DNA from 4 places in the Micromonospora sp. NBC_00821 genome. Region 1 is predicted to be linked to each of the others. Evidence: riboswitches for the same ligand, from Rfam matches in the RefSeq annotation. Region 1 holds a riboswitch; each other region holds the start of a gene.

Region 1 (7,320 bases):
TGTCTCGGGTCGGGGCAGTGCCGGCGACCACAGTGAACTCCGCGGTGCGCACCCGCCCGCCGTGTTGGAAGTCGAGGTAGAGCCGGTAGCTGCCGGCCGAGGGCACCTCGGCGAGGAAGGTGACGGCCGGACCGGGCCGGGTGCGCCCATCGCCGGGCGTTCCGTCCGGGTGCACGTGCAGGTACGCCAGATCACCCCGACGTAGTGCCACGAGGTGCCCGTACGCGCCCAGGTAGGGCTCCAGGTCGGTGACCGGCTGCCCGGCCCGGCTGACGGTCAGTGTCAGCGGCGACGTGCGGCCGGGCTGCGGCGTGCCGGTCAGGGTGACCGTGTAGCCGTCGACCGTGGTGCTGGTCGCCGGGGCGGGCAACGGCCGTTCGGTCAACTCGCCGGGGACCGTCACGTCCACGCCGAGGGTCAGCGGCTCACCCCCGGTCGGGGCGAAGTCGGCGAACGCCCGCCACTGCCCGGGGCCGGCCAGCGGGGTGTCGACCCGCCAGGTGCCGTCCGGGGCCAGCTCGGGGTGGACGTGGCGGAAGCCGGAGAGGTCCCGACGGGCGACGATCAGGTGCATCTGCTTGTCGTGCGCCACGTCGTACCGTGTCACCGGGCGGCCGTTCGGGCCGGCGATCCGGAAGGCGAACTCGCCGGCCGGGGCGTCGACCGGTTCGAGGGTGTAGCCCCGGTCGGAGACGAGCAGCCCGCCGGGGAGCCGGTCCGCCGTCTCGTCGTGCTCGCCCGTCGCATGGGCGGCATCGCCGTCGTGTCGGCCCTCGACCACCGGGGCACTGTCGACGACCCGGCCGACCCCGTACGTCGTGCCGAAGATCGCCGCCAGGCCGACGGCGAACCCGGCCAGTCTCGTCACGGTGCGCACGCTGGCCCGCCGATCACGCGTCGACGAGGTCGTAGCCGGCCTCGTCGACTGCGGCTCGGACAACAGCGGTGTCCAGTGGCTGATCACTGCTGACGGTGACCCGGCCGGCCGCGAGGTCGACCTGGACGTCGCGCACCCCCGCGATGGCACCGACCTCGGCGCTCACCGCGCTGACGCAGTGCCCGCAGGTCATGCCCTGAACCTGGTACGTCGTGTCGACCATCGGATCGTCTCCTTCGCGGTACCGGTACCCGGTGGGGGTATCTCAACAGAACCGACCGTACCATACCCCCTGGGGGTACGCTATCCTTGTCGGCATGACCGCACCCACCCCGATCCGCGGATACACCGCCAGCAAGGACCAGCTGCTCGCGCGGCTCCGCCGCGTCGAGGGGCAGGTCCGGGGCATCGAGAAGATGGTCGACGACGACCGCTACTGCATCGACGTGCTCACCCAGATCTCGGCCATCCAGGCCGCCCTCGACAAAGTGGCCCTCGGGCTGCTCGACGGGCACGCCCGGCACTGCATGCACGAGGGCGCCGCCGAGGGTCGGGCCGACGAGATGGCCACCGAGATGATGGCGGCGGTCGGCCGGCTCATGAAGCGCGGCTGAGCGGGCTCAGTCCGGCGCGGGGTCGAGACGGACCCGGCGCAGCAACTGCGCGTTGAGCGCCACCACGATGGTGGACGCCGACATCAGCACCGCGGCCAGCGCCGGGCTCAACGCCACGCCGGCCCAGGCCAACACCCCGGCGGCCAGCGGCAGCGCCACCACGTTGTAGCCGGCCGCCCAGGCCAGGTTCTGTCGCATCTTCCGGTACGACGCCCGGGACAGCCGGACCACGGCCCCCACCCCGCGCGGGTCCGAGGATGCCAACACCACCCCGGCGGACTCGATGGCCACATCGGTGCCCGCGCCGATCGCGATCCCCACGTCCGCCCGGGCCAGCGCCGGTGCGTCGTTCACCCCGTCACCGACCATCGCCACTACCAACCCCCGCCGCTGGAGCTCGGCCACCCGATCGTCCTTCTCCGCCGGCAGCACCTCGGCGAAGACCTCGTCGACGCCAGGTCGGAAGCCCAGGTCGGCGGCGACCGCCTCGGCCACCGGCCGGGCGTCACCAGTGATCATGGCGATGGTGCGGACACCCTCGGCACGCAGCTCGTCGACGGCGCGCCGGGCCTCCGGACGCACCTCGTCGGTCAACGCGAACGCACCGAGCACGGCGTCCGGCAGCCGCACCAGGTGCAACACCGCGGCACCCCGCGCCGACCACCGCCCGGTCGCGGCCTCCAGCTCCGCCGGGAGCCGAAGGCCCAGCTCGCGCAGCAGCGCCGGCCCGCCCACCGCGTACTCCGTACCGTCGATTGTCGCCTGCACACCGCGGCCCGGCAGCGACCGGAACCCGGCCGCCCGGGCCGGCCCGGCGCTCCCGGCGGCCGCCACTATCGCCCTGGCCAACGGGTGTTCGCTCTCCGACTCGACACCGGCCGCGATCCGCAGCACCTCGTCCCGCTCGACGCCGGACGCCGCCACCAGGTCGGTCACCCCGTGCTCGCCCCGGGTCAGCGTGCCGGTCTTGTCGAAGAGCACCGCGCCGACGGTCCGCATCCGTTCCAGGGCCAACCGGTCCTTGACCAGGATCCCGGACCGCGCGGCGAGCGCTGTGGAGAGCGCGACGACCAGCGGGATGGCGAGACCCAGCGCGTGCGGGCAGGCGATCACCAGGACGGTGACCGCACGGACCACCGCCTCGTCCGGCTGACCGAGCGCGGTCCAGACCAGCACGGTCAGCACGGCGGTGCCGGTGGCCAGGTAGAACAGCGCGGCGGCGAACCGGTCGGCCAACAGTTGGGCCCGTCCACCGGAAGCCTGGGCCTGCGCGACCATCCGCTGGATGCCGGCGAGGGCGGTCTGCTCACCCAACGCCTCGACGCGCACCCGGATCGCCGAGTCGGTGGCGACGGTGCCGGCCACCACCCGGTCGCCCGTCGACCGGGCGACCGGCCGCGACTCCCCGGTGATCATCGACTCGTCCAGCTCGGCGCCGCCCTCGACGACCCGGCCGTCCGCCGGCACCCGACCCCCCGGCCGGACCAGCACCACGTCGCCGATCCGCAGACCGGTCACCGGCACCGCCTCGACCCGCCCGTCCGCCGCCACCCGTTCGGCCTCGTCCGGCAACAGCGCGGCGAGCGCCGCGAGCGCTCCCCGGGCCTGCCCGATGGCCTTCATCTCCTGCCAGTGCCCGAGCAGCATGATGGTGACGAGCGCGGCCAACTCCCACCAGAAGTCCAGGTCGAAGGCGCCGACGCTGGTCGCCAGGGACGCGGCGTACGCGACGGTGATCGCCATCGCGACCAGCAGCATCATCCCGGGCGCCCGGTCCCGCACCTCCCTGACCGCACCGACCAGGAACGGCCAACCGCCCCACCAGAACACCACCGAGCCGAGCACCGGCCCCACCCAGGCCTGGCCGGGGAGGCCGTCGTCCCCGGTCAGGCCCAGCCGATCCGATACGAGACGACTCGTCAACACCACCGGGACGGTCAACACCAGGCAGACCCAGAACCGGCGGCGGAACAACGCCGGATCGTGCCCGGCGTGTTTGTCGTGCCCGGCGTGTTTGTCGTGCCCGGCGTGCCCGGGGTGCTTGCCGTGCGGCATGGGCTCGGCGCGTCGCTGGCGATCCGGGTCGGGCGGTGACGGAGCGGGCATGGCTCCAACATGCCGCCCCGGAGGCCGCCGCGCGAGCGGTTCGGCCGCCCGACACTCCGCCACGACCTGCAACCCCCAGGAGGGCTGGCTAGCATCTCCCACGATGGCCCTCCGAATGCCGCTGCACAGTCGGGCACCGGCGCCGCCCCGTCGTGGCGTCGTCCCCGGCCGACCGGGCCGAGCACTGACCGTCCGTGATCAAGCGGTCGTCAGGCAGCGATCCGCCCCGCCGTCCGCCGCGTTTCCACCGCCACGGTGAACCGCTCGGCCCGCTGACCCGTATCCCGCACCGGATCGTTGGGAGTCTCACCTTGGCCGCCGACCACACTCACCCCGCTCCGTCCGCCCCGCCACGGGTGCGACGGATCCTCATCGTGACTGTGGTACCCCTCTTCGTCGCCACCGTGCTGGCCGCGTTACTGCTCTGGCCCCGCGGCGGGTCACCGCAGACCGATGGTGGCGCGGACGTGCCGCGCCACCCCGGCACCGTCACCCGGGTGGTGAGCGAGCCGTGCCCGCCGGCACCGTCGGTTCCGGAGGGCACACCGAGGGTCGGCGACGGGCGGTGCGGCACTGTCGACGTCCGGGTGGACGACGGGCCGACCGCCGGCCAGCAGGTACGGACACCGGTGCCCGACGGGCCCGGCGCACCCCGGGTCGAGGTCGGCGACGAGGTCGTCCTGGTCGAACTGGCCGATCCGATCGATCCCACGGTCAGCAACTGGAACATCGCCGAGCACCAACGCGGCACCCCGATGGTGTGGCTGGCGGTGGTCTTCGCGGCCGCGATCGTCGCGTTCGGGCGGTGGCGAGGTCTGGCAGCGCTCGCCGGGCTGGCCGCCAGCTTCGCCATCCTGCTCACCTTCGTGCTGCCGGGCATCAGCGCCGGCAGGTCACCGCTGCTGGTGGCGGTGGTCGGTGCGGCCCTGATCATGTTCGTGGTGCTCTATCTGACCCACGGGGTCACCGCACAGACCTCGGTCGCGGTACTCGGCACCCTGGGCAGCCTGGTGCTGACCGGCGTGCTCGCCACCATCGCCACGGCCGCGACCCACCTCACCGGCTTCGGCAGCGAAGACGCCACCACCCTGTCGATGTTCCAGGGCGACGTGGACCTGCACGGTCTGCTACTCGCCGGCATCATCATCGGATCGCTCGGGGTGCTCGACGACGTGACGGTCACCCAGGCGGCCACCGTCACCGAACTGGCGAACGCGAACCCCGGGCTGACCCGGTTGCAGCTGTACCGTGCGGCCACCCGGGTCGGCCGCGCGCACATCGCCTCCACCGTCAACACCATCGTGCTGGCGTACGCGGGCGCGTCACTGCCCCTGCTGCTCCTGCTCACCGCCGACTCGCGGCCGATCGGGCAGATCCTCACCAGCGAGTTCCTCGCGCAGGAGATCGTCCGCAGCGCGGTCGCCACCCTCGGTCTGATCGCCGCCGTGCCGTTGACCACCGGGCTGGCAGCGGTGGTGACCGCCGCCGGGCGCGGCGATGCCACGCCGTCCAGCGGCGCTCCCGCGCCCCGGCCCCAGCCGGACCGCAGCGAGGCTCTGGCCGCACTCAGCTCACCGCGTACGGCCGGCTCCGACGAGCCGGACCGGACGCGGACCGCACCCCCATCCGAGGCCACCGACCGGTGGCCGGAGTCGAACAGGAGCACGGATACGGCATGGTGACACTCCTCAGCGTGACCAGATCGGGCATCCACCCTGAGAACCGCGCCACTGGTCACTCAACGCTATGGCGAAATGACGCTTTTGGTCGGCATCCAGGCATAGCTCAGCCGGTCGACTCTCGGGTAACCTCGCTGCCGGTTACCGATGAAGGCGCGAAGCGGCGCCTGCGGTGCCACCGCCCAATCGCCAACCGGCGAGCCGGGGACCCAGGTGCCTGGGGTGAATCCGCGTCAGCGGTAGGGGCCACTTCCGCCCCGAACCCGTCAGCTAACCCGGTCGGCGGTCGACGGAAGGGAACATTGTGACGGCACCCCTACGCCGCTGGTTGACACCCGTGGTGGCCGTGATCGCCGCACTGACCGTGCTCGCCGGGCCGCTCCCGGCGCACGCCGCCCCGACGAACCCCACACCGTCCGGGCACGAGGAGGACGGCGAGCCCAAGCTGCTCAACGACGTCATCGAGCAGGCCAACCGCGACTACTCCGCCGCGAAGTCCAAGCTGGACAAATCCAAGAAGCGGCAGGGCGAGTTGGCGGCGGAGGTCAACCGCGCCAAGGCCGACCTGGACGCGCTGGCGCCGCAGGTCGGGCAGATCGCCGCCCAGGCGTACCGGACCGGCCGGATCGGCGCGGTCGCGATGCTGCTGGAGAGCGACGCTCCCGACTCGTTCGTCCAGCGCGCCGGGCTGCTCGACGAGATAAACATGGTCAACGAGAAGAAGCTCTCCGAGGTCAACGAGGTGAAGGCCCGCGCCGAGCAGGCCAAGCTGGCCCTCGACACGGAGGTCCGCGAGCAGCAGAAGCAGACCGCCCTGATGGCGAAGCGCAAGAGCGAGGCCGACAAGGCGCTCTCCCTCGTCGGCGGCAAGGGTTTCACCGGCGGCCTGGTGGATGCCACCTCCAAGGTCGCGAAGATTGGCCCGGGTCGCACTGCCGACGGTGACTGGAAGCCCCAGTCGTGCAGCGAGAACGACCCCACCACGTCCGGCTGCGTCACGCCGCGCACGCTGCACGCGTACAAGGAGGTCAAGGCGGCCGGCTTCAACCGGTTCGTCGGCTGCTACCGCCCCGGCGGTCCGTGGGAGCACCCGAAGGGCCGCGCCTGCGACTGGTCGCTGCAGAAGAGCGGGTTCTCCCCGTGGCACAACAACGACACCCGGACGTACGGCAACAACGTCGCCGCGTTCCTCATCCGTAACGCCGACCGGCTCGGCATCTACTACGTGATCTGGAACCGGCAGATCTGGTTCCCGGCCACCGGCTGGAGTTCGTACAGCGGGCCGTCGAACCACACCGACCACGTCCACATGTCGCTGCTCTGACCCGCACGATCCCCGTCGAGGGCCGTTCCGCGTCACGCGGAGCGGCCCTCGACGCGTCAAACGGTGGCAGGCGCGGCCGGGTCGGTCGACTCGGTCGAGGCCGGGGTCTCCACCGTCGCGAAGCCGGCCGGCACCGCGGCCACCGGGCGCACGGCTCCGGCGGCGAGCCGGTAGGACACCCCCACCACCGCACAGCGTCCCAGCGCCACCTCGTCGGCCAGCACGGGCGACTGCCCGAGCAACGTCTCGACGGTCTGGGCGATGTGGATGTCCACGATGCCGTCGATGTCGTCAACGCCCTCGGACGCGGCGCGGCGCAGACTGGGCAGCACGGCGTCGACCACCGCGCGCAGATGCCCACTCGGTGCGGTACCGGTCGCGGCGGACTCCCGGGCGGCCTGCACCGCACCACACGAGTCGTGGCCGAGCACCACCACCAGCGGGGTGCCGAGCACTGTCACCGCGTACTCGACGCTGCCGAGCACCTCGGGGCCGGCGGTGTGCCCGGCGGTGCGAACCACGAACAGGTCGCCCAGACCCCGGTCGAAGATGATCTCGGCAGCCAGCCGCGAGTCGGAGCAGCCGACGATCACCGCGAACGGGTGTTGCCCGTCGGCCACGGCGGCCCGGTGCCCGGCATCCTGGTTGGGGTGGCGTGGGGCGCCATCGACGAAGCGCCGGTTGCCGGCGACCAGTTCGGCGTAGGCCCGGGTCGGCTCG
Region 2 (7,320 bases), 470 kb from region 1:
AGAACGATCTACGCATGTCACACGCTGGTGCTGAAACGCCTCGGGCGTGCGCGTCCACAGCCCTCGAATTGAGATGCGTACGGGCTCACGCACCTGTTGGATCTCGACATGGAGCATGAGCTTGTTAGTCCTCGGAAGGCACGCCCGGGGGACCACCTCGCGGTCCTCTCACCGTCCTTCGCCGCGGCCGGTGCCTATCCCGGGATCCACGAGCAGGCCATGCGACGGCTCGCCGACCTGACCGGCCTCGTTCCGGTCGAATACCCCACCACCCGCCAGGTGGGCGCGAGCGCGGCAGCGCGGGCGGCGGACATCAACGCCGCCTTCGCGGACCCCCAGGTACGCGGCATTCTCGCCGTCGTCGGCGGCGACGACCAGATCACCGTCATCCCCCACTTGGACGCCGACCTGGCCCGAGCCGACCCGAAGCCGTTCCTCGGCACCAGCGACAACACCAACCTGCACCACTGGCTCTGGGGCCTCGGCATCGCCAGCTTCTACGGCGGGTCCTCCCAGGTGCACCTCGGCCCCGGGCCTGCCGTCGACGACATCCACGTCCGGTCACTGCGAGCGGCGTTGCTCACCGGGGAACGACTGGAGATCACCGACCCGGGTGAGTCCGAGGACGTCGGCATCGACTGGGCAGATCCCCAGGCGTTGAAGTCGTTCGGCGAGCGCGAACCGACGGAGCCGTGGAGCTGGCACGGGCCGTCCCGCGCGGTCACCGGCCCCACCTGGGGTGGCTGCCTGGAAGTCATCCAGTGGATCCTGACGGCGGGACGCTTCCCGTTTCCGCCGGAGGTCCTGCACGGCGGAGTGTTGATCATCGAGACGTCGGAGGAGCTTCTCCCCGCCCGCGAGGTTGGCTGGATCGTCCGGTCACTGGGTGAACGCGGTCTTCTCAGCGCCGTCGACGCGGTCCTGGTCGCCCGTCCGCCGGTCTCCGACCACACCCGTCGACCCCCGGCCGAGGATCGTGCGCGACTTCGCGAGCAGCAGCGCGACACTGTCGTCGACGTGGTGACCCGCTACAACCCCGAGGCGGTCATCTGCGTCGGGGTTCCGTTCGGCCACACCAGACCACAGTGGGTTCTCCCCCACGGCGGCCCGGTCACCGTCGACGGCGTGCAACGTCGCATCTTCGCCGACTACCGATAGGGCCTGGCGGGGTGGAGGATCTTCGTCGTGCCCCCTCTGCCGCAACCCGACGACCTCGCATCGCTTGTGCTCCGGACCGACTTCACCGACGACAGCACGTGGGAGGCCGTCAAGGAAGAGTTTCGCCGGTGGGACTGCTACTACAGCGCGACCTTCGTCGACGATCCCGCCTACAGCAAGGCGACCGTCAAGCAGCTGATCGACGCGAACGCCCCCATCAGTGATGAAGACTGGCTCCCTTACCTGTTCGTGGCCGACGCGGCCACGATGATCGACGTCGAACGCCCGCTGCTCGCCGTCGACCTAAGCCGCGAGCCCGGTCGCACCTTCCACGTGCCGCCCCGCTGGTATCCGGACGTCTCGGCCAACCTCACCATCGCCAACATGGACTTCGCCGAGTTCGCCGACGCCGCCGACGAGTCCGGAACGTACCGGGGCTTCGAGGGGACTTGACGACCTGGAAAAGCAGCGGCTGATGACACGCGCCTGATCGTTTGACCGTGAACGTCGAAGGCCCTGGCCGGGACTCACGTCCTGGGCAGGGCCTTCGCAGTGGAGCGGGTGACGGGAATCGAACCCGCACTGTCAGCTTGGGAAGCTGATGTTCTGCCATTGAACTACACCCGCAAGCGGCACCACTGTACCCGAGTCGTCGAGCCCGTGCACCCAGGTACCCCCGCCGGCCGCAGGTGTCCGCGTACCCCTCCGTACGGGGTTGATCCACTCGGCTTTCCGGAAGTCGGGGCATCCGGAGCGCTGGGACACCGCGACTTCCTTGAAGTCGAGTTGATCACCGCGGGCGGCAGGGTGCCGGGCCGGTGCGTACGACCCGGTGCCGACTCCGTTACGACGGAGCCGGCACCGGTGATCTGCCGGCGGTGGTCAGGCGGCAGTGCACTGGACGTCACGGCTGAGGCGGGTCGGGCGCGCCTGCGGGACGGCGAGGGGCGCTGCCACCGCCAACGGGGCGTTTGGGTCGAGCCAGACCCGAACGGCCGGCCGACTCGGTGCGAGGCCCGGAATGCCCGCGATGTGCTGCTCGCGGCGGGTGAGCATGGCCACGTCGACTGTGAACTCGAAGAGCCGCCAGTCGACCTGCGGCTCGGCCCGGGCGCTCTGCGCCAACTGCGCCACCCGGATCGGATCGGTCACCGGACGGGCGTGCCCCGCCACGTACGCCTCGTCGTCGCTCTCCTCGGCAGGGAACGAGTGCAGCGCGTAACGGCCGTCACGTTCGAGGTCGCGGCGCTTGGGCGAGTCGATGATGAAGCAGAACAGCCCCTCGGCGGTGATGACCGGAGAGACCGGATGGACGCGGGGCCCGCCGTCGGCACGGACCGTGGCCAGATAGCCGAAGCCCGGCCCGTATTGCTGGAGGAGAACGCGGATCCCGTCGGCGAGTCGGGGCTCGTCGGCGGCGAATTCGGACCAGGAAGCCATGTGGGCATTCTATCGAACAAATGTACGAGCAGCGACCTCGACGCGCTGGTCACCGGCACCGAATCCGGCCACTTTTGGCAACGCGGCTATGGTGGTCCGATGCTGCTCTCCGACCGCGACCTGGTCTCCGAGATCAAGGCCGGCACGCTGGGCTTGGAGCCGTTCGAGCCCACCCTGGTCCAACCGTCCAGCATCGACGTCCGACTCGACCGGCTGTTCCGGGTCTTCAACAACCACCTCTACACCCACATCGATCCCGCGATGCAGCAGGACGACCTGACCTCGGCGGTCGAGGTCCCCGACGGCGAGCCGTTCGTGCTGCACCCGGGGGAGTTCGTGCTCGCCTCGACGCTGGAGGTCATCTCGCTGGGCGACCAGCTCGCCGGCCGACTTGAGGGCAAGAGCTCCCTGGGCCGGCTCGGCCTGCTCACGCACTCCACCGCCGGCTTCATCGACCCGGGCTTCTCCGGTCACGTGACGCTGGAACTCTCGAACGTGGCGAACCTGCCGATCACCCTCTGGCCGGGCATGAAGATTGGGCAGCTCTGCATCTTCCGGCTCTCCTCGCCGGCTGAGCACCCGTACGGCTCGGTGGTCTACGGGTCGCGCTACCAGGGCCAGCGGGGGCCGACACCCAGCCGCGCCTGGCAGCACTGGCGCACCTGGCCAACACGCTGAGGTTCAGCAGCCAGGACCGAGACGACGAGGGCCCGCCGCGACGGAATCGCGACGGGCCCTTCGATGACTCACTGTCAGCCTGGACGGCCGTAGCTGTGGATCGGGCCGTCGTCGACCTTCTTCATCTTGACCGGCTGACCGGCCTGCGAGGCGTGCACCACCCAGCCGCCGCCGACGTACATGCCGACGTGGTGGATGTCGCTGTAGTAGAAGACCAGGTCGCCGGGGCGCAGGTCGCCCTTGCTGACGTTCTTGGTCACCCGGCTCTGCGCGGCGGCGTTGTGCGGCAGCGACACGCCGGCCTTCGCCCAGGCGGCCAGCATCAGCCCTGAGCAGTCGTACGAGTTCGGGCCCTCGGCACCCCAGACGTAGGGCTTGCCGATCTGCGCGCAGGCGAACTTGACAGCGGTGCCCGCGCCGCCTCCGGGGTAGCTGCCCGGGCAGGGCGCCGGGCGCAGCGGACCGCCGCCGCCGCTGCCGTACACCTTGAGGCGCAGCTTCTGCAGGCGGTCGATCTCGTCGTTGATCTGCTTCTTCTTCGCCGCCAGCTGAGCTTCCGTGCGGGTCAGCTGGGCCACCATCTCGTCCAGTGGCGCCTTCTGCGCGGCCAACTGGTCGCGCAGGTCGGCCACCTGGCGTACGTCCTTCTGCTGGTTGTGCGCGAAGCGGTCGAGCATTTCGAGCTGGCCGACCACCTCGCTGGGCGACCGGCTGCCCAGCACGGCGTTGACTGTCGAGACGTTCTCACCCTTGTAGGCGCGTACGGCCAGGGCGCTGACCTTGTTCATAGCGGCGTCGACCTGGCGCTCGAGCGGAGTGATCCGGGCGGCCAGCGCGTCTGCCTGCTTGCGCTTCGCGGCGAGGTCGATGCGGGTGGCGTTGTGCCGTTCGATGATCGGTTCGAGCTTGTTCCAGTCGGCGTCGATCTGGCGCTCGATCTCGGCGACGGACGGGTCGGCGTGGGCCGCAGTGGCACTGCCGGTCAGAACGACGGCGATGCCGGCCAGCGCGGCGAGTGCGGTGGTGAAGCGGGACCAGCGTGGGCGCGGCACTATCGACGCCGGGCCGGCTGATGCCGACCGCTCGGACGACGGCCGCGGGGCATGGAGTGCCACCGGGGTTCCGTACTCCTTCTTCCTGACCGCCTACCGGGTTAGCTGACGGGTTCGGGCGGGAAGTCGGCGCCCTACCGCAATGGCTGCGGATTCACCCCGAGGGACCTGGGTCCCCGGTTCGCTCGGAAACGACTCGGCGGTGTCGGTCCGTTACCGCCCAGGTTGGGCGGAGCTGCTGTCGGGCCGACAAATGACCAGAGTAGAGACGCCTGTTACCGATCCGCAACCCGTGCGGCGGTGACACTCCGTACGGATTGGACGACGTCACCGACAGTGTGTGAAGAATTCTTTCCATCCACTTCGATAGATAGAAAGGTATTGACGTGACCTCCCGGACGGCGCGATGGTGACCTGACCTCACTCCGCGAGAATCTAGGGGGTTCGATGCACCATCCAACCCTGTCGACCGGCTGGCGCGCGCTGCTCGCCGCCACAGTGGTTGCCGCCGCGACCACCGTGCCACTCTCCGTCGGCCCGGCCGCCGCCGCGCCCAGCACCGACCGCCAGCAGCAGTACGCCGCAGCGGCCCTCGAGTACGGCGTGCCGGCCGTCGTGCTGCTCGGCGTCTCCTACCTGCAGTCCCGTTGGGACACCAACGCCGGCACGCCGAGCACCAGTGGCGGCTACGGTCCGATGCACCTGACCGACGCGCGGCACGTGGCCGCCCTACCCGGGCGCGGCCACCACGACGCCGGCGTCGAGGACCCACGCGGCGACGACTCCCGTCCCGCCCGAGTGCCCGCGCCCCGACCGGTCGAGGCACCCGCGCCGTCCACCGCCGCGTTGCAGACCGTCGACGCCGCCGCCACGCTGACCGGCGCCACTCCCGAGGCACTGCGCACCGACGCGGGCCTCAACATCCGGGGTGGGGCCGCGCTGCTGAGCGCGTACCAGAGGGATCTGGGCGCGCCGGTCGGCGCGGACACCGACCCGGCGGCCTGGTACGGCGCGGTGGCCCGCTACTCGGGCGCGGACAGCGCCGACGCCGCCGCGGCCTTCGCCGACGAGGTCTTCACCACCATCGGCGCGGGCGAGGCCCGGGTGACCGACGACGGCCAGCGGATCACCCTGCTGGCCCGCGCGGTACGGCCGGAGCGTTCCTGGCTGGACCGGCTGGGTCTGCGCCGCCTGGCCCGCCCGGACGGGGTGGAGTGCCCGCGCACCATCTCCTGCGAGTGGATCCCGGCGCCCTACGAGGCGTTCGGCGACGGGGACTACGGCAACCACGACCTCTCCGACCGGCCCACGCGGCAGAAGATCGAGTACATAGTCATCCACGACACCGAGGCGAGTTGGGCCACCACCCTGCAACTGGTCCAGGACCCGACCTACGTGAGCTGGCACTACTCGCTGCGCTCGGTCGACGGGCACATCGCCCAGCACGTGAAGACCAAGGACGTCGGCTGGCACGCCGGCAACTGGTACGTCAACGCGAAGTCGATCGGGTTGGAACACGAGGGCTTCGCGGCGCAGGGCACCTGGTACACCGAGGCGATGTACCGGACCTCGGCGAAGCTGGTCCGGCACCTGGCGCTGCGGCTGGGCATCCCACTGGACCGGCAACACATCATCGGTCACGACAACGTGCCCGGCACCATCCCCTCGACCGTGCGGGGAATGCACTGGGATCCGGGCCCGTACTGGGACTGGACGCACTACTTCGACCTGCTGCACGCGCCTCGACTGGACACCGGCACCCCGGCCACCGGAATGGTCCGGATCGATCCGGACTACGTCACCAACCAGCCGGCGTTCACCGACTGCGTCACCCCGGGCGTGCCCTGCGCGCCACGCGGCTCCTCCGCTGTGGTGCTGCGCAGCGCACCGTCCGCGGACGCGCCGCTGGTCAACGACATCGCGCTCCGCCCTGACGGCAGCCCGAACACGATGGCCGTGTCGGACCACGGGGCCCGGGCGTCAGCCGGGCAGACGTACGCGCTGGCCGGACGGCAGGGCGACTGGACGGCGATCTGGTACCTCGGGCAGCGGGCCTGGTTCCACAACCCGGCGTCCGCGCCGACCGCCAGCTGGACCGTCGGCATCGTGGCCACGCCGAAGCCCGGACGGACCACAGTTCCGGTCTACGGACGGGCGTACCCGGAGCAGTCCGCGTACCCGGAAGGGGTGCCCTACCAGGCGATCTCGCCGCTGCAATACACCCTGGCCGCCGGGCAGCGGTACGCCGTCGGCGCGGTGCTGGCCGGCGAGTACTACCGGGCCAGCACGTTCGACGGCTCCTCGTCCGGCGACTGGACGGTGATTCGCGGCAAGAACCGGTACGCGCAGATCCAGTTCGGTCACCGGATCATGTACGTCGACCTCGCCGACGTGCAGCTCCTGCCGTCCCCGGTCGGCGCGCCCCGCTGAGAACCACGAAGGCCCCCGGTCGGTGACCGGGGGCCTTCGTGTCGCGTGAGGTGGATCAGCCAGGTCTGCGGAACCCGGCGACCGGCATTGTGTTGATGCTGGACACCTGCACCGGCTTACCGGCACGTGGCGCGTGCACCATTGTGTTGTTGCCCAGATAGAGCCCGACGTGACTCAGGCCGGAGAAGAAGAAGACCAGGTCACCGGGGCGGGCGTCACCTCGCGAGATGGCCTTGCCCTCGTTCCACTGGTCACCGGTGTGGTGGGTGAGGTAGATCCCGGCCGCCTTGTAGGCGTACTGGGTCAGCCCCGAGCAGTCGAACGAGTTCGGCCCGGTGGCGCCCCAGACGTACGGCTTGCCGACCTTGCCGCAGGCGGTCTTGATAGCGGTGCGTGCCGCCTCGCTGACCACGCCGTTGATGGTCGGGCAGGCCGCGGTCTTGACCGTGGTCTTGGGCATCGACGCCTCGAGCTGCTTGATCTCGGCGTCGATCTGCTTCTTCTTGGCCGCCAGCTCGTTCTGCTGCTTGGTCTGGGTGACGATCAGCGCGTCCAGCTTCTG
Region 3 (7,320 bases), 1.8 Mb from region 1:
GGCGGCGTCGATCTCGGCGACCGTCGCCATCCCGGTGGAGATCACCATCGGCTTGCCGGTGCTGGCCACCAGTCGGATCAGCGGCAGGTCGACCAACTCCGACGAGGCGATCTTGTACGCGGGCGCGTCCAGTGACTCCAACAGCTCCACGGCTGTCGCGTCGAACGGGGACGAGAAGACGGTCAGGCCACGCTCGCGGGCCCGCTCGAAGATCGGGGCGTGCCACTCGTACGGGGTGTGCGCGCGTTCGTAGAGGCGGTACAGGTTCTCCCCGCCCCACAGCTCGTGCCCGCTGGAGATTCGGAACGCCGGGGTGTCGACGTCGATGGTGATGGTGTCCGGCCGGTACGTCTGGAGCTTGAGCGCGTGCGCCCCGCTCGCGGCTACCGCGTCGACGATGGCCAGCGCCCGGTTCAGATCGCCGTTGTGGTTGCCGGACATCTCGGCGACCACGAACGGTCGCTCCCCGGCACCGACCGCGTGCGGTCCGATCTTGATTGTCGCTGTCATTCCGACCTCTGCTCGGGTACGCCCGCACCGGGGTGCGGTGATGCTGTCGTCGTCCACCCGGCGGGCGGACGACCTGGGAAATCAGGGCGCCGGGAGCCGCCCCGGCTCCCGGCGTGCTCCGTGGTGGGGTCGATCACGGCAGGCGGCCGACGGCCAGCGCGTCGCGCCGCTCCGGGGCGAGCCCACCGTCGCGCGTCTTTTCGGCGCTCGCCCCTCGCCCCGGGTCCTCGTCGGCGGCGAGCGAACCGCCGTCGGCGCCGCCCACCGGGCCGGAGCGGCGCAGGCGACCAGCGACCCGGTGGGCCTGGCGCAGCGCCGAGTACGCCACCCAGTCACCCCGCCCGACGAGGCGGTGCTTGAGCCCGGCCACGCCGGGGGGCAGCGGGTAGCCGCCGGTGGGCAGGTAGCGACGGTAGTGCGCGGTGGCCCGGTGGAAGAAGTCGCGCCGCAGGTGCGGGTGCAGCCGGCCGTCGTTGCCCACCACCACCAGGTAGTGGCTGATCATCAGCTCGAACAGCTCGGCCTGCAACCGCTCGTCCGGGTGCTTCCGGGCGACCCAGTCCATCAGCCGCTCGTACTGGGCGAAGGCGTCGAAGTGCCGGCCGCTGCGGGTGGAGGTGATCGCGCCCTGGCGGCCCTGGCGGTACAGGTAGCAGACCCGGTCCAGCACGGAGATCTTCTCGGCCCCGATCAGCAGGGGGTGGCTGAACGGGATGTCCTCGTACCAGCCGGGGAAGAACCGCAGCTCCAACTCGTCCATGAAGTCCCGGCGGACCACCTTGTTCCAGGCGGTGTGCTGCACCCGCAGGAGCTGCGGCTGGTCGGCCAACCGGGTCACGCCGGTGATCCCACGCAGCAGCGGGCTGCTCGCGTCGATCTCCCGCCGGCCGTCCTCGTGCACCCGCAGGTGGTCGAGCATCAGCACGTCGGGCTGGTGCTGGCGCAGCCGGTCCAGCACCGCCGCGATCGTGCCAGGTGGCAACCAGTCGTCGCTGTCGACGAACCAGACGTACCGGCCGGTGGCCACGTCGAGCCCGGCGTTGCGGGCCAGCCCCAGACCCACGTTGCTGCTCAGGTGCACGACGCGCACGCCATCGCGGCTGACCGCGTACGAGCGGAGCATGTCGCCGCAGCCGTCCGGGGAGGCGTCGTCGACGGCGATCAGCTCGACCGCGTCCGACTCGCCCGCCGGGATGTCGGCCCGGATCGACTCGAGGCACTGGTACAGGTACGCCTCGACGCCGTACACGGGCACGACGATGCTCAGCAGCGGTGCGTGCGTCGGCTCATTGACCACGTCCGCCACCTTCGACGACCCGGGTGGCCGGACCCGGAACCTGACGTTGCCGCCGATGGTGGACTCTCTGAACTCCCGCCGAGCGGAAGGTTAACGCCGGGCCGGTGGGCGGTTTCCGGCCCGGGGAACGCGGGCTCGTGGGGCGGGTGGGACGCGTCCGGTTCACCCGGGAGTGACCCGGTAGGGTGCCTCGGTGCGGCCCTGCCGGGTCGTCGTGGGCGTCGCCGTCGCGCCGTCCGACGCCGCGACGAGGAGGCTACGACCGTGCTGGTGACCCTGCCGAGCGCCGGGATCCCGGCATGACGAGCGTCGCCGCGACGTCGGCCGCCCGGCCCGCACCGGCCCTGCCCCGGCTGCCCTCGCTGACCGGACTGCGGTGGATCGCCGCTCTGCTGGTCTTCGGCTTCCATGCCGGCACCATGCGGATCATCGCCGAGCCGGACTACAAGGCCGTCATCGACGCACTGTTCACCCTCGGCCTCTCCGGGGTGCAGTTCTTCTTCATCCTCAGCGGTTTCGTGCTGGTCTGGTCGGCCCGCGAGGGGGACTCCCGGCGTACCTTCTGGCGGCGACGGATCGCCAAGATCTACCCGAACCACCTGGTGCTGTTCGCGGCGACGCTGGTGGTCGCCTGGTGGTTCGCCGACCCGGTCCTGCCGGCGGCGGCGTTGGAGAACCTGCTGCTGTTGCAGGCGTGGGACCCCCGGCCGGGTTGGTTCTACAGCATCAACACCGTCAGCTGGTCGCTGTCCTGCGAGTTCTTCTTCTACCTGTGTCTGCCGCTGGCGCTGCCGCTGCTGCGCCGGGCCCGACCGAAGCTGCTCTGGGCGCTGATCGTCGCGCTGCCGCTGCTGATCCTCGCGCTCTGGCCGGCGCAGGAGCTGGTGCCGGAGGTGAGCCGCTGGTGGTTCACCCAGATATTCCCGCCGGTACGGTCGCTGGAGTTCTGGCTGGGCGCGGTGGCTGCCGAGTTGATGCGCCGGGGGCTGTGGCGCGGTCCCGGTCTGAGGGTGGCCAGCGGGATCTTCCTGGTCACCTGGGTGGCGGCAGCGCAGTGGATCCGTGCCGAGTTGTGGACCACGCTGCTCGCGGTCGCGTACCTGTTGGTGATCACCGCCGCTGCGGACGCGGACGTGCGGGGTCGGCGCTCGCCGTGGCGGTCCCGGCCGCTGGTCTGGCTCGGTGAGGTCTCGTTCGCCTTCTACCTGGTGCACGTGCTGGTGATGACGAGCGTGCTGCGCTGGAGCGGCACCTGGGGGATCGGCTTCGCGGGCTGGCGTGGCCCGGCCGTGGTGCTCGGCTTCCTGGCGGCGAACCTGATCCTCGCCGGGCTGCTGCACCGCTTCGTCGAAACCCCGATGATGCGCCGGCTCGCGCCGCGCCGTGCGGCCCGTCCGGCGCCCGTCCCCCGACAACGGGCGGCCGGCGGCGACGACGCTCGGGATCCCGGAAGCAGCGCCCGCGACGGGGCCGACGGGGCCAGCCAGGCCGGCGACGGCGACGCTCGGGATCCCGGAAGCAGCGCCAACGGCACTGTCGACGGACCTGCCGACGAGGTCGGTCAGGCTGACGGTCGATCACCGTACGTCGACCTGCGCTGACAACGTCCACCCTGGTCAACGGGGTCGGCGCGGCGTGATCCGACACGCCCGTGGTCGGTGCGCCCGGGTCGGCGCGACGGTAGCGTTGGGGCGTGCTTCCGGTCGCGTTCACCTGTCCGCTGTGGTGGGTGGCGCGCTGGGCGACTCGGGTGCTGACCAGCCTCGCCGTCGTCGCGGCCCTGGCGCTCGGCGCAGGCCCGGCCACGGCCGTCACGCCAACACCCGGCCCGGTGCCGACGTCGAGCGCCGTGCCGGCCTCGGCCGCCGCCGGGTCGCTGGCGGCTTCCTCCCGGCACTCCTGGGCATCCAGCGCGGCCCGCCCGGCCGCGGCGACACCGCCGGAAGCCGCAGAGGAGTCGGCCCCGACCTGGTCGGTCCACACGCCGGTGGCGCTCTTCGGTGATCAGGGCACCATGGCGGCCGTCGTGCTGCCGGTCGGCGCGGCCGAATCTGACCGGCTGCCCCTCGTCGACGGTACGGGCGGTCGGGCTTCGCGGGCCCCACCCGCGCGCTGAGCCACCGGGACGACCGTCCCGCCACAGCGCCCTGTCGACACACCCGCTCCCTGACCCGCCGACCCGTGGCCCACAGTGGCCCGCTGATCGGCGCGGCTCCCCATCGCACTGCTCTCTCCCCGAGGTGCCGACCATGGAGACCGTCGTCTTCTACCAGTTCGTGACCGAGATGCCGCAGGCCGCCGCCATCTGGTCGACGCTGTTCCTGCTGACCCTGGGCCTGCTCACCGTGCTGGCCGCCCGCCCCGAACGGGACCTCCCCACTGACGACCCGCTCCCGGCCGGGCCCACTCGTCGGGAGCTGGCCGCCGCCGAGGCTGTCGACCTGCGCCGCTACGCCGAGGAGGTGGCCGTCGCCGCGGCCCGTGCGGCCATCACCGCCAAGCGGCGGCGCGCCGCCTGGCTGACCGCTCAGGAGCAGATGGAGCAGGCCTGGACCGGGTACGACGAGGCGGACACCGCCGCGCGTCGCTTCGCCGGCGCCGGGGCGCTGCCTACCCCGCAGACCTCGCACACCCCCGCCGAGTACGCCGCCCGGGAACGCTATCTGCACCGGGCGGCGATGGCGGCGTACTGGCGGGGCGACCTGACCATGGCGCAGCTGGGCGACGTGTTCGGGCACCGGCGCGGCTGGGATCCCCGGCGACACCCGGTCGAGCAGGAGGTGCTGATCAGCCGGGTGGTCCGCGATGCGCGGCTGGCCGACTACCAGGTGGCCGCCGACAGTGAGCGGGTCGCCTGGCGCGACGCGGAGTTGGCCGCCTCCTCGGCCCGTGCCCTCGCCGAGGAGGCGTACGCGGCGGCGGCCCGGCTCCGCCCGATCCTGGTCCCCGCGCGCCGCACCGTGGCCGGGGCGTTGCGTCCCGCCGTCGTGGCACTGTGGCGCCCGGCCCGGGTGGGTTGAGCCCAATCCGTGATGTGAGGCCGGTCACCCAATCGGAAAATCCGACGTCCGACGCGTTCGGTGGGATTGTTCCCGCGATTGTGGCCGCGTTCTTTACGGCCTGTCCGGTTGTCGCCCGTAGGCGTCACCGTAACCGGTTGTCCCATCGAGTCACGTCAGCGGCAATACGCGCAGAGATTGTCGCGCCAATTGGGGTTTACGCAGGTGAACCTTGCTTGGCAGGGCGTTGAGACGCCAGTAGTGTCGTCCCGTCCGGTGCGGTAACCGATCGCAAGACGCGACGCCGCATCGACCCGCTTAATCGTGATCAACGAACCGGGGACCCACCAGTAAGTCCGGGGTGAATCCGCGAGCCACGGCCCGCGGTAGGGCGTCTTCCCGCCCGAATCCGTCAGCTAACCCGGTAGGCGGTGTCGGAAGGAGTCCCATCCTCGTGCAGCACCTTTCCACCCCTCGGCTGTTCCCTCGCCTCCACGGCGCGGCGGTGCACCCGCTCATTCGTCCCGTGACGGTGAGCTGACCCCCGGGTCATCGCCTTCCCCGCCCGGCCGCGCCGGGCGTTCCCCTGAGCGGTTCACCATCCGCGGACCACGGTCCGCGCGCTGGCGCCTGCCCGGATACCGGTCCGGCCCCGGTGTGCCGCTCTCCCCCCGATCCGTGGAGGACCCCGTGAAGCACACCCTGCAGCGTCAGCTCCGCCGCCTCGCCACCGAGCGCCCGTACCAGATCGTCGCCGCCTCCGCCGCTGCCCTCGCGATCGCCACCACCACCGGCGCCCTGCTCACCACTGCCGACGAAGCCCCGGCCGGCCAGCGCACCGCGACCACTGTCGCCGAGATGCGCAGCGACCTCACCGCCTCCCGCGGCGAGGCTCGGGACGCGTCCCCCTCGGCCAGCGCCGCGCCGACCACTGCCGCGCCGGCCACCAGCGCCGCGTCGCCCGCCGCCAAGGCCAGCAGCAACCCGGACCTCACCCGGAAGCCGGAGCGGCCGAAGCCGCCCGCGACCAAGGTGCTCGACTACGACTACGAGGCGCAGAACACCTACTACAACTGCGGCCCGGCTGCCACCCGGAACGCGCTCAGCGCCGCCGGCATCGACCGCACCCAGGAGGACCTCGGCGCCGAGCTGGGCACCACCGAGATGGGCACCAACTCGGCCGAGGACACCACCCGGGTGCTCAACGCCGAGGTGAAGGGCTCCCCGTACCGGACCCGGATGTTCCCCGGAGCGCCCAGCCCGGCCCAGATGGACCGGCTCCAGGCCGACGTGGTGAAGGCCATCACCGACGGTCGGGGCGTGGTGGCGAACGTCGTCGGGGACGCCACCGACACCGACGGCGGCTGGCACTCCTACGGCGGCGGGCACTACATCGCCGTCGTGGGCTACAAGGACAACGGCCGCACCGTTCGGATCGCCGACTCGGCGAACCCGGCCGACCCGTCGTACTGGATCACCACGATCGACCTGGCCAACTGGATCACCAGCCGGGGCTACTCCGCCTGACCCGGGCACGCTGACCGCCGCGGGCGCCGTCCTCCACAAGGGGCCGGCGCCCGCGGCGTTTGTGCGCGCGGTCCGGCGTCGACGGCTCTCGTACCCGACAGTGAACCGTGGGAGACTGCGGCCGTGGTGGAGAAAACGGGTGGTCACGTCGGCCGCAGGCGGGTCCTGCTGCTGCTGCACGGCATGGGAGCGACCGGGGACGTGTGGTTGCCCTGGGCCCCGTACCTTGAGCAGCACTGGCCCGGTCGGTGGCTGGCACCGGACCTCGCCGGCCACGGCTGGGCGTCGCCGCTGCCGTCGTACTCCTTCCCGGGCTTCGCTCAGCAGATCGCGCAGGCCCTCGCCCCCGATGACCGGCTGGTAGTGCTCGGGCACTCACTGGGTGGGGTGGTCGGCCTGGTGCTTGCCGCCCGCGACGCCGGAACGCCGGTGGACGCGGTGGTCGGGCTGGGCATCAAGGCACTCTGGTCACCCGCTGAGCTGGCCCGCGCCGCCGAGGTGGCCGCCCGACCGGTGAGCTGGTTCGCCAGCCGCACCGAGGCGGCGCGCCGCTACCTGCGGGTCTCCGGGCTGGCCGGCCTGGTCCCGCCGGATGATCCGGTGGTGGACGCCGGGCTGCGCCAGGTCGACGGCCGGTGGCGCCTCGCCATGGACCCGGCCGCCTTCGCCGTCGGCGAGCCCGACCTGGCCGCGCTCCTGGCGGCGACCGACGTGCCGGTGGTGCTGGCGCGCGGGGAGAACGACCCGATGGTCACCGACGAACAGCTCAAGGAGTACGGCGTACCGGTGGCCACGCTTCCGGGTCTCGGGCACAACGCGCACGTGGAGGACCCGGCGGCGGTGCTGGCGCTGCTCGACCCGTACCGCTGATTCGGTTACGCCGGTGTGGACGCGGCCAGTGTCTGGGCCGGTGTCAGCTCCCGGCGGGCGGCGGTCAGGAACGCCTCGGCGTACGCCTCGGCCGGGAAGTCACCCAGGTAGTGGCGG
Region 4 (7,320 bases), 2.2 Mb from region 1:
CAAGGAGTACCTCCGTGGCGAGCAACACCTCTAAGACCGCGCGCGCGTCCGTCCGGGCCGGCCAGGCTGGCCAGGGTGGCGCCCTCAGCGTGCTGGGCGAGTTCAAGTACCTCATCCCGCTCAACGGCGGCAAGCACGCCTACGTGCGGAACCTGACCAACGGCAAGACCGCGCACCTGCGCACGGACTCCGACGCCTTCGTCGAGGAGATCCGCGTTCTGGCCGCCGCCGGCCACGCCGCCAAGATCCGGGCGGAGATCAACAACCTGGCTGTCACCCACCCGGGTGACGGCTGGGAGGCCACCGAGAAGCGCCTGGTCGCGGCCGGCGTCTTCGAGGGCTGAGCCCTCCCCCACCGCACCAACGAAACCGCCCGCTGGGACTTCCCGGCGGGCGGTTCCGCATGTCCGGCGGCAGGTCAGCCTGGATCGAGCAGGGCGACCTCGCCGGTGGCCAGGTCGTAGAGGCCGCCGACCACTGCCACCCGACCGGCGGCCACCGGCCCGGCCAGTAGGTAGTCCTCGCGCAGGGTGCGCACCGTGCGCCGGACGTGCCGGCGGATCGCCAGCGGCTGCACCGCCGGATCGTGCAGCCCCGCCTCGGTGACCGCCGGGGCGATCTCGTCCACCAGGTGCGCCAGCGACCCACCGGGACGCTGCCCGGTGCGCAGCGCTTCCACAGTGGCCTGCACCGCGCCGCACCGCTCGTGGCCGAGGACCATCACCAGCGGTACGCCGAGCTGGCCGACCACGTACTCGATCGAGCCGCAGACCGCGCGATCGAGCACGTGCCCACCGGTACGGATCACGCAGATCGCGCCGAAGGTCTGGTCGAAGATCGCCTCCAGCGGCACCCGGGAGTCGATGCAGCCCAGCACCACCGCGTACGGCTGCTGGTCGCCGGAGGCCGCGGCGGCGGCCGTAACGTCGTGTCCGTGCACCGGCTGGCCGCTGACGAACCGCCGATTGCCGGCGAGCAGGTCGGCCAGCGCGGCGCGGGGTGTGCCGCCGGCCTGCCGCCCCTGCCCCGACGTCGCACCCATGGGCGCTCCCGACGACCCCATGCCGTCCAGCTTGGCCCGCCGCCGTCCGGCACGGGCGAGGTCGGGAATCTTCGGCACGGCGCGATTGGCGTGGTGTCATGGCGGGTAGCCGGTGTTACCGCCGGGTATCGGAGGTGCTGGTGGTACTGGGCGGCCCTGGGGAGGTGTGGCGATGCCGGAGCGGTTCGAGGTCGGTCTGCCGGACGGCGTACGGCTCAACGTCGAGGCGACGGGTCCAACGGACGCCCAGGTCACCGCCATCCTGCTGCACGGCTGGACGCTGGACGGGCGTGCCTGGCACCGGCAGGTCGACGCGCTCACGGCACCGCCGTTCGGCGATGCGGTGCGGGTGGTCGCCTACGACGCACGGGGGCACGGTCGGTCGAGTTGCATGGCGCTGCCCACGGCCACAGTCGCCCAGTTGGGTGACGACCTGGCCGCGGTGATCGACGCGGTCGCGCCGACCGGCCCGGTGGTGCTGGTCGGGCACTCGATGGGCGGCATGACGATCATGGAGTACGCGCACCGCCACCCCGCGCACTTCGCCGCCCGTACCGCCGGCCTGGTCTTCGTCTCGACCACCGCCGAGGGCCACACGCACACCGTCTACGGGCTCTCGCCGCGGATCGCCCGGTTGATCCGGTTGGCCGAGACGACCGGCGCCGGGGTGCTGGCCCGGTGTGGCTCGTGGCGTGCGCCCCGGGCGCTGCTGAACGCGCTGCAACCGAGCATCCGGTGGATGCTCTTCGGTGACCGCTGCGAGCCGGCCGACATCCGCCTGGTGACGTCGGCGGTGGCTCGGGCCTCGCTGCGCTCGATCGGCGGGTTCCGCGCCTCCATCGGCACCCAGCACCGACTGGACACCCTCGCCGCGTTGGCCCACCTGCCGGCCGCCGCCCTGGTCGGCGACCGGGACCGGCTGACCCCACCGCCGTGCGCCGAGTCGATCGCGGCGGCCCTGCCGGCCACCGAGCTGACCGTCTGCCCGGGTGCCGGGCACATGCTGATGATGGAGCGTCCGGACGAGGTCAACGCCGCGCTCGGCGGCGTGCTGCGACGGGTGCTCGCCGAATCGCCGCCGACTCACCGTGGCGCACCGCCGCCGACTCACCGTGGCACGGCCCCCGCCGAGGCGGGTGCCTGAGCACGTTCGCGCACCTCGGGCGCGGCGGGTCGGGCCCAGGGCCGTACTCTTCTCGGTTGGCCCGCGCGGTTCCCGCCGCCTGCCGGCGACCTCTGAAGGAGCGTGCGTTGACCGACCAGACCGGCCTGGAGCAGGAGATCGCCGTCGAGCAACGACACCTCGACCGGGTGTACGCCCGACTGGCCGAACTGCGGCAGTCGGCCGTCCGCGCCGAGCGTGACGGCTACCGGATGGCTCGGGTGGGCACGCACGGCGCCCTGGTCGAGCGCGACGCGATGGTCTTCCACGCGGCGCAGCGGCGACACACCCTGGACGCCGAGCACGAGGGGCTGGTCTTCGGTCGGCTGGACCTGCGCGACCGTCAGGTGCTGCACGTCGGGCGACTGGGGATCCGCGACGAGAACGCTGTCACGCTCGTCGTCGACTGGCGCGCGCCGGCCGCAGCCGCCTTCTACCAGGCCACCCCGGCACAGCCGCTGGACGTGGTGCGGCGCCGCACCATCCAGTCCCGCGCCGAGCGGGTCACCCGGATCGAGGACGACCTGCTGGACCCGACGGCCGCCCCGGAGGGGATGACTGTCGTCGGTGACGGCGCGTTGCTGGCCACCCTGTCCAAGGCCACCGGCCGGGGCATGCGCGACATCGTGGCGACCATCCAGCGGGAGCAGGACGAGGCGATCCGCTCGCCCGGTTCCGGCGTGACGATCGTCGCGGGCGGCCCCGGCACGGGCAAGACCGCTGTCGCCCTGCACCGGGCCGCGTTCCTGCTGTACTCCGACCGCAGCCGCTACGCCGGCGGCGGCATCCTGGTGGTCGGCCCGTCGTCGGTCTTCGTCGAGTACATCGGTTCCGTGCTGCCGTCGCTCGGTGAGGACACCGCGACCCTGCACTCGCTGGGCACCCTCTTCCCGGGGATGACTGCCACCCGCCCCGACCCGCCCGAGGTGGCGGCGGTGAAGGGCTCGCTGCGGATGCGCCGGGTGTTGGAGCGGGCGGCCCGCGACGCGGTGCCGGGCGGCCCGGGTGAGCTGCGGCTGCTCTACCGCGGCACGCTGCTGCGGTTGGACCGGGCCGCGCTGGACCGAATCCGGGATCGCGCGCTGCAACGCGGCGCACGACGCAACGAGGTGCGCCGGGCCGGTTTCGACGGGGTGTTCGCCGCGCTCTGGGCGCAGGCCCGTGAGCTGAGCAGCGGTCGGCTGCCGGAGCAACCGGCCTTCGAGGCGGAGATCGCCGAACGGTCGGAGTTCCGGGAGTTCCTCAAGGCGTGGTGGCCTCGGCTGCACCCCCGGCACGTGCTCGGCTGGCTGGCGCAGCCGGACCGGCTGCGCCGGTACGCCGGGGGGATCCTCTCCTCGGCGGAGATCCGGCTGCTCAACGCCGCGTACCGGAACCTGGACTCGGCCGGGCTGACCATCGCCGACGTGGCGCTGCTTGACGAGTTGGACGCGTTGCTCGGTAAGCCCGCGCAGCCGGCCCGCGCGCGACGCGATCCGTTCCAGCTCGCCGGCGGCGTCCGTGAGCTGAGCACGCTCGGCGAACGGCAGCGGGCCGCCCGCGCGGCGGCCCGGGAACGCCCGGAGGACTACCGGGAGTACGCGCACGTGGTGGTGGACGAGGCGCAGGACGTCTCGCCGATGCAGTGGCGGATGATCGGTCGACGCGGCCGACTGGCCTCCTGGACCGTGGTGGGCGACCCCGCGCAGACCGCGTGGACCGGCGATCCGGAGGAGCTGGACCGGGCCCGCGACCAGGCGCTGGGCCGGCGCAAGCGACACGACTTCACGCTCACCACCAACTACCGCAACTCGGCGGAGATCTTCGCGGTGGCGGCGGCGGAGATCCGTCGGCTCTACCCGGACCTGCCGCTGCCGACCGCCGTCCGCTCCACCGGGGTCGAGCCGGTGGAGCTGGTGGTGCCCGCGACGGGGTTGGAGACCGCGACGGTGGAGGCCGCCGCCGGCCTGCTGGCCGAGGTGGAGGGCACGGTCGGGGTGATCACGCCGGTCCCCCGCCGGGACGAGGTCGCCGGGTGGCTGGGCGCGCTCGGCGCGCCGAGGTTGCAGGTGGTGACCAGCCTGGAGGCCAAGGGCATGGAGTACGACGGGGTGGTGCTGGTCGCCCCGAGCGAGATCCGGGCAGATCCGGGTGCCGGGGTGCGCACCCTGTACGTGGCGCTTTCCCGGGCCACCCAGCGTCTCACCACCATCGACCCGACCGGCTGACGTGTGCGGAGCGCCACCAGCGGACGGCGCTGCCCGTACACTTGCACACATAGCGATGTGAGCATACATTTGACCGGGTCCCGACCAGCGGCGGAAGGTGGTTCTCGTGGGCGCAGGTCATGACCACCACCATGGGTCCGTCGCCAATGCCGCACACCAGCACCGAGGTCGACTCTGGGCGGCGTTCGGGTTGCTCGCCACCCTGATGGTGGTCGAGGCGGTGGCCGCCCTGCACACCGGCTCGCTCGCCCTGCTCTCCGACGCCGGGCACATGTTCACCGACGTGCTCGGCATCGGGATGGCGCTCGCCGCCATCACGGCGACCCGGCGGGCGACCGGCGACCCGCAGCGCACCTTCGGGCTCTACCGGCTCGAGGTGCTCGCCGCGCTGGCCAACGCCGTCCTACTCTCCGGCGTCGCGATCTACGTGGTGATCGAGGCGATCCGCCGTTTCGGCGACCCGCACCAGGTCATCGCCGGCCCGATGCTCGCGGTGGCCGTGCTCGGCCTACTCGCGAACATCGCCGCCTTCGCGCTGCTGCGCGCCGGGGCCCGCGAGAGCATCAACCTCCAGGGCGCCTACCTGGAGGTGCTCGGTGACCTGCTCGGCTCGCTCGGCGTCATCGGCGCGGCGCTGCTCATCACCGTCACCGACTGGTGGTGGGCCGACCCCCTGGTCGCGGTCGCCATCGGCGTTTTCATCCTGCCGCGCACCTGGCGGCTGGCCCGCGCCGCCATCCGCATCCTGGTGCAGGCCGCCCCGGAGCACCTCCAGGTGACCGCCGTGCACGACCGGCTCGCCGCCGTTCCCGGTGTCGTCGAGGTGCACGACCTGCACGTCTGGACGCTCACCTCGGGCATGGAGGTGGCCTCCGCCCACCTGACCATGGCACCCGGCGCGGAGGTCGGCGCGGTGCTCACCGCGGCGCGTACGGCCCTGCACGACGACTTCCGCATCGAGCACGCGACGTTGCAGATTGAGCCCGGCGCCGCTTCTGGAGCCTGTGGCTCCATCGAATGGTGACGGATCCGTAATTTTCCGTGGTGACGCACGCACCGTCCGTCACATCGGCTGCAGCGGCCCCACCCGCACCGGTAGGCTCGGTCCCGGCCTCCACCAGGCGGCGCCCTCCCGGCGCCGGTGGCGGTCGCCGCCTAATCGCCCAACTGGGCGAACCGGGGAACCATGTTCCTGGGGTGTATCCGCGTCAGCGGTAGGGATCTTCCGTCCCGAACCCGTCAGCTAACCCGGTCGGCGGCTGACGGAAGGACATGCGCAGTGGCACCAGCACGACCACCCGCCGCCCGACTGGCGGCCCTGATCGTCGCGATGTTCGCCCTCGGCGTCGCGCTTCCGGCCGGCACCGCCTCGGCCGCTCCCCCGACCGGCCTGCGGGCCGCCGCACCCGACTCCGACGAGGAGGGCGGCACCCCGGCGTTGCGGGCCCAACTCGAGGCGGCCAGCAAGGGCTACCTGGACGCGAAGCGCGCCCTGGACACCTCGGTGCAACGGCAGAAGCAACTCGCCACCCAGCTGACGACCATCGAGGGTGAGATCGACCAGCGCAACGGCAAGGTCGGCGAGATCGCCGAGGTGGCGTACCGCACCGGCCGGCTCGGTGCGATGTCGGCGCTGCTCAACAGCAACACTCCGGAAGGCTTCATGGACCGGGCGGCCGCGCTGGACGCGGTGGCGGCCAACGAGGACCGGGTGCTGCGCGACCTGCTGGACAGCAAGGACAAGGCCAACCGCACCCGGGTCGCCCTGGACGGCGAGATCAACGAACAACGCAAGCAGGTCGCGGTGATGGCCAAGCGCAAGGAGCAGGCCGAACGGGCCCTGACAGTGGCCACCACACCCAAACCGCAGACCACCGCCGACGGCGGCTCCAACCGGGGCACCTCCAGCGCCAACGCGAAGGCCGCACCGCGCAACTCCGACGGCTCCTGGCCCTCCGAGTCGTGCAGCGTCAACGACCCCACGCCGGCCAACGGCTGCATCACCCCGCGCACCCTGCACGCGCTCAACCAGGCCAAGGCCGCCGGATTCACCCGCTACGTCTCGTGCCACCGCCCCAGCGGCTCCGGCGAACACCCGAAGGGCCGGGCCTGCGACTTCGCGGCGCAGAAGGGCGGCTTCGGCGGGAACGCCACCGGCGGCGACAAGACGTACGGCAACAACCTGGCGGCGTACTTCATCCGCAACGCCGACCGGCTCGCCGTGCTCTACGTGATCTGGTACAGGCAGATCTGGCTGCCCAGCAGCGGGTGGAAGTCGTACAGCGGGGCGCAGGGCACCCCGTCGACCGACCACACCAACCACGTACACCTGTCGGTCTACTGACCCACGCGTCGTGATGCCTGTGAGTCATCCGGTGGCTCACAGGCATCACGTGTGTCCGGGGCGGGGCTACGTCGCCGGGCGTACCCGTGATGTCGTCGATCGTCGGACGACCCGGCAGCGGTCGGCGGGAAGCATCGCGGTATGCCTCGGATCCGACCCACCACCCGCAAGGCGCTGCTCACCCTGCATCTCGTCACCTCGCTCGGCTGGCTCGGCGCCGACCTGGTGCTGCTCACCCTCGGCATCGCCGTCCAGCGGGGCGCCGACCCGGCTGTGGTCTATCCGGTCACGGCCCTGGTCGGCACTGTGCTGTTCGCGCCGCTGAGCGTCCTGGTCTGGCTGATCGGGGTCGCCAGCTCGCTGCTCACCCCGTGGGGCCTGCTGCGCCACCGCTGGGTGCTGGTCAAGCTCGTGCTCACCACTGTGATGGTCGGGCTGGTGCTGTTCCTGCTCACCCCGAACCTGCGCCACGCCGGAGCGGTCGGCGCAGCTCTGCCTGCCCGGGATCGCGCCGACCTGGTCATCGCGCCGGCGGTGTCGACCAGCCTGATGATCATCGCGACGG

Evidence for each region. A riboswitch is a leader RNA that binds a small molecule or an ion and turns the genes downstream of it on or off. The one in region 1 is predicted to bind cyclic di-AMP.
Region 2: it holds a riboswitch for cyclic di-AMP, as region 1 does, so the genes downstream of both, OHB44_RS01390 (C40 family peptidase) here and OHB44_RS03645 (coiled-coil domain-containing protein) in region 1, are expected to answer to the same signal.
Region 3: it holds a riboswitch for cyclic di-AMP, as region 1 does, so the genes downstream of both, OHB44_RS11625 (C39 family peptidase) here and OHB44_RS03645 (coiled-coil domain-containing protein) in region 1, are expected to answer to the same signal.
Region 4: it holds a riboswitch for cyclic di-AMP, as region 1 does, so the genes downstream of both, OHB44_RS26270 (coiled-coil domain-containing protein) here and OHB44_RS03645 (coiled-coil domain-containing protein) in region 1, are expected to answer to the same signal.

Annotation. Positions count from the first base shown of each region.
Region 1 is NZ_CP108880.1:768,716-776,035, reverse strand. Features, by position in the region: gene OHB44_RS03670 (hypothetical protein) at 1-877, opposite strand, end outside; gene OHB44_RS03665 (heavy-metal-associated domain-containing protein) at 891-1,100, opposite strand; gene OHB44_RS03660 (metal-sensitive transcriptional regulator) at 1,195-1,491, shown strand; gene OHB44_RS03655 (heavy metal translocating P-type ATPase) at 1,498-3,546, opposite strand; gene OHB44_RS03650 (YibE/F family protein) at 3,909-5,279, shown strand; cyclic di-AMP (ydaO/yuaA leader) riboswitch at 5,446-5,576, shown strand; gene OHB44_RS03645 (coiled-coil domain-containing protein) at 5,581-6,600, shown strand; gene OHB44_RS03640 (carbonic anhydrase) at 6,657-7,320, opposite strand, start outside.
Region 2 is NZ_CP108880.1:296,728-304,047, reverse strand. Features, by position in the region: gene OHB44_RS01415 (LD-carboxypeptidase) at 220-1,158, shown strand; gene OHB44_RS01410 (DUF6924 domain-containing protein) at 1,186-1,611, shown strand; tRNA gene OHB44_RS01405 (tRNA-Gly) at 1,712-1,785, opposite strand; gene OHB44_RS01400 (pyridoxamine 5'-phosphate oxidase family protein) at 2,041-2,598, opposite strand; gene dcd (dCTP deaminase) at 2,698-3,276, shown strand; gene OHB44_RS01390 (C40 family peptidase) at 3,351-4,391, opposite strand; cyclic di-AMP (ydaO/yuaA leader) riboswitch at 4,405-4,540, opposite strand; gene OHB44_RS01385 (N-acetylmuramoyl-L-alanine amidase) at 4,776-6,758, shown strand; gene OHB44_RS01380 (C40 family peptidase) at 6,814-7,320, opposite strand, start outside.
Region 3 is NZ_CP108880.1:2,543,661-2,550,980, forward strand. Features, by position in the region: gene pseI (pseudaminic acid synthase) at 1-510, opposite strand, end outside; gene OHB44_RS11605 (glycosyltransferase family 2 protein) at 644-1,807, opposite strand; gene OHB44_RS11610 (acyltransferase family protein) at 2,107-3,408, shown strand; gene OHB44_RS11615 (hypothetical protein) at 3,501-3,923, shown strand; gene OHB44_RS11620 (hypothetical protein) at 4,057-4,827, shown strand; cyclic di-AMP (ydaO/yuaA leader) riboswitch at 5,112-5,252, shown strand; gene OHB44_RS11625 (C39 family peptidase) at 5,485-6,333, shown strand; gene OHB44_RS11630 (alpha/beta fold hydrolase) at 6,457-7,203, shown strand; gene OHB44_RS11635 (CDP-glycerol glycerophosphotransferase family protein) at 7,209-7,320, opposite strand, start outside.
Region 4 is NZ_CP108880.1:5,779,997-5,787,316, forward strand. Features, by position in the region: gene OHB44_RS26245 (hypothetical protein) at 15-344, shown strand; gene OHB44_RS26250 (carbonic anhydrase) at 419-1,120, opposite strand; gene OHB44_RS26255 (alpha/beta fold hydrolase) at 1,215-2,186, shown strand; gene OHB44_RS26260 (HelD family protein) at 2,294-4,411, shown strand; gene OHB44_RS26265 (cation diffusion facilitator family transporter) at 4,518-5,435, shown strand; cyclic di-AMP (ydaO/yuaA leader) riboswitch at 5,554-5,685, shown strand; gene OHB44_RS26270 (coiled-coil domain-containing protein) at 5,691-6,755, shown strand; gene OHB44_RS26275 (hypothetical protein) at 6,897-7,320, shown strand, end outside.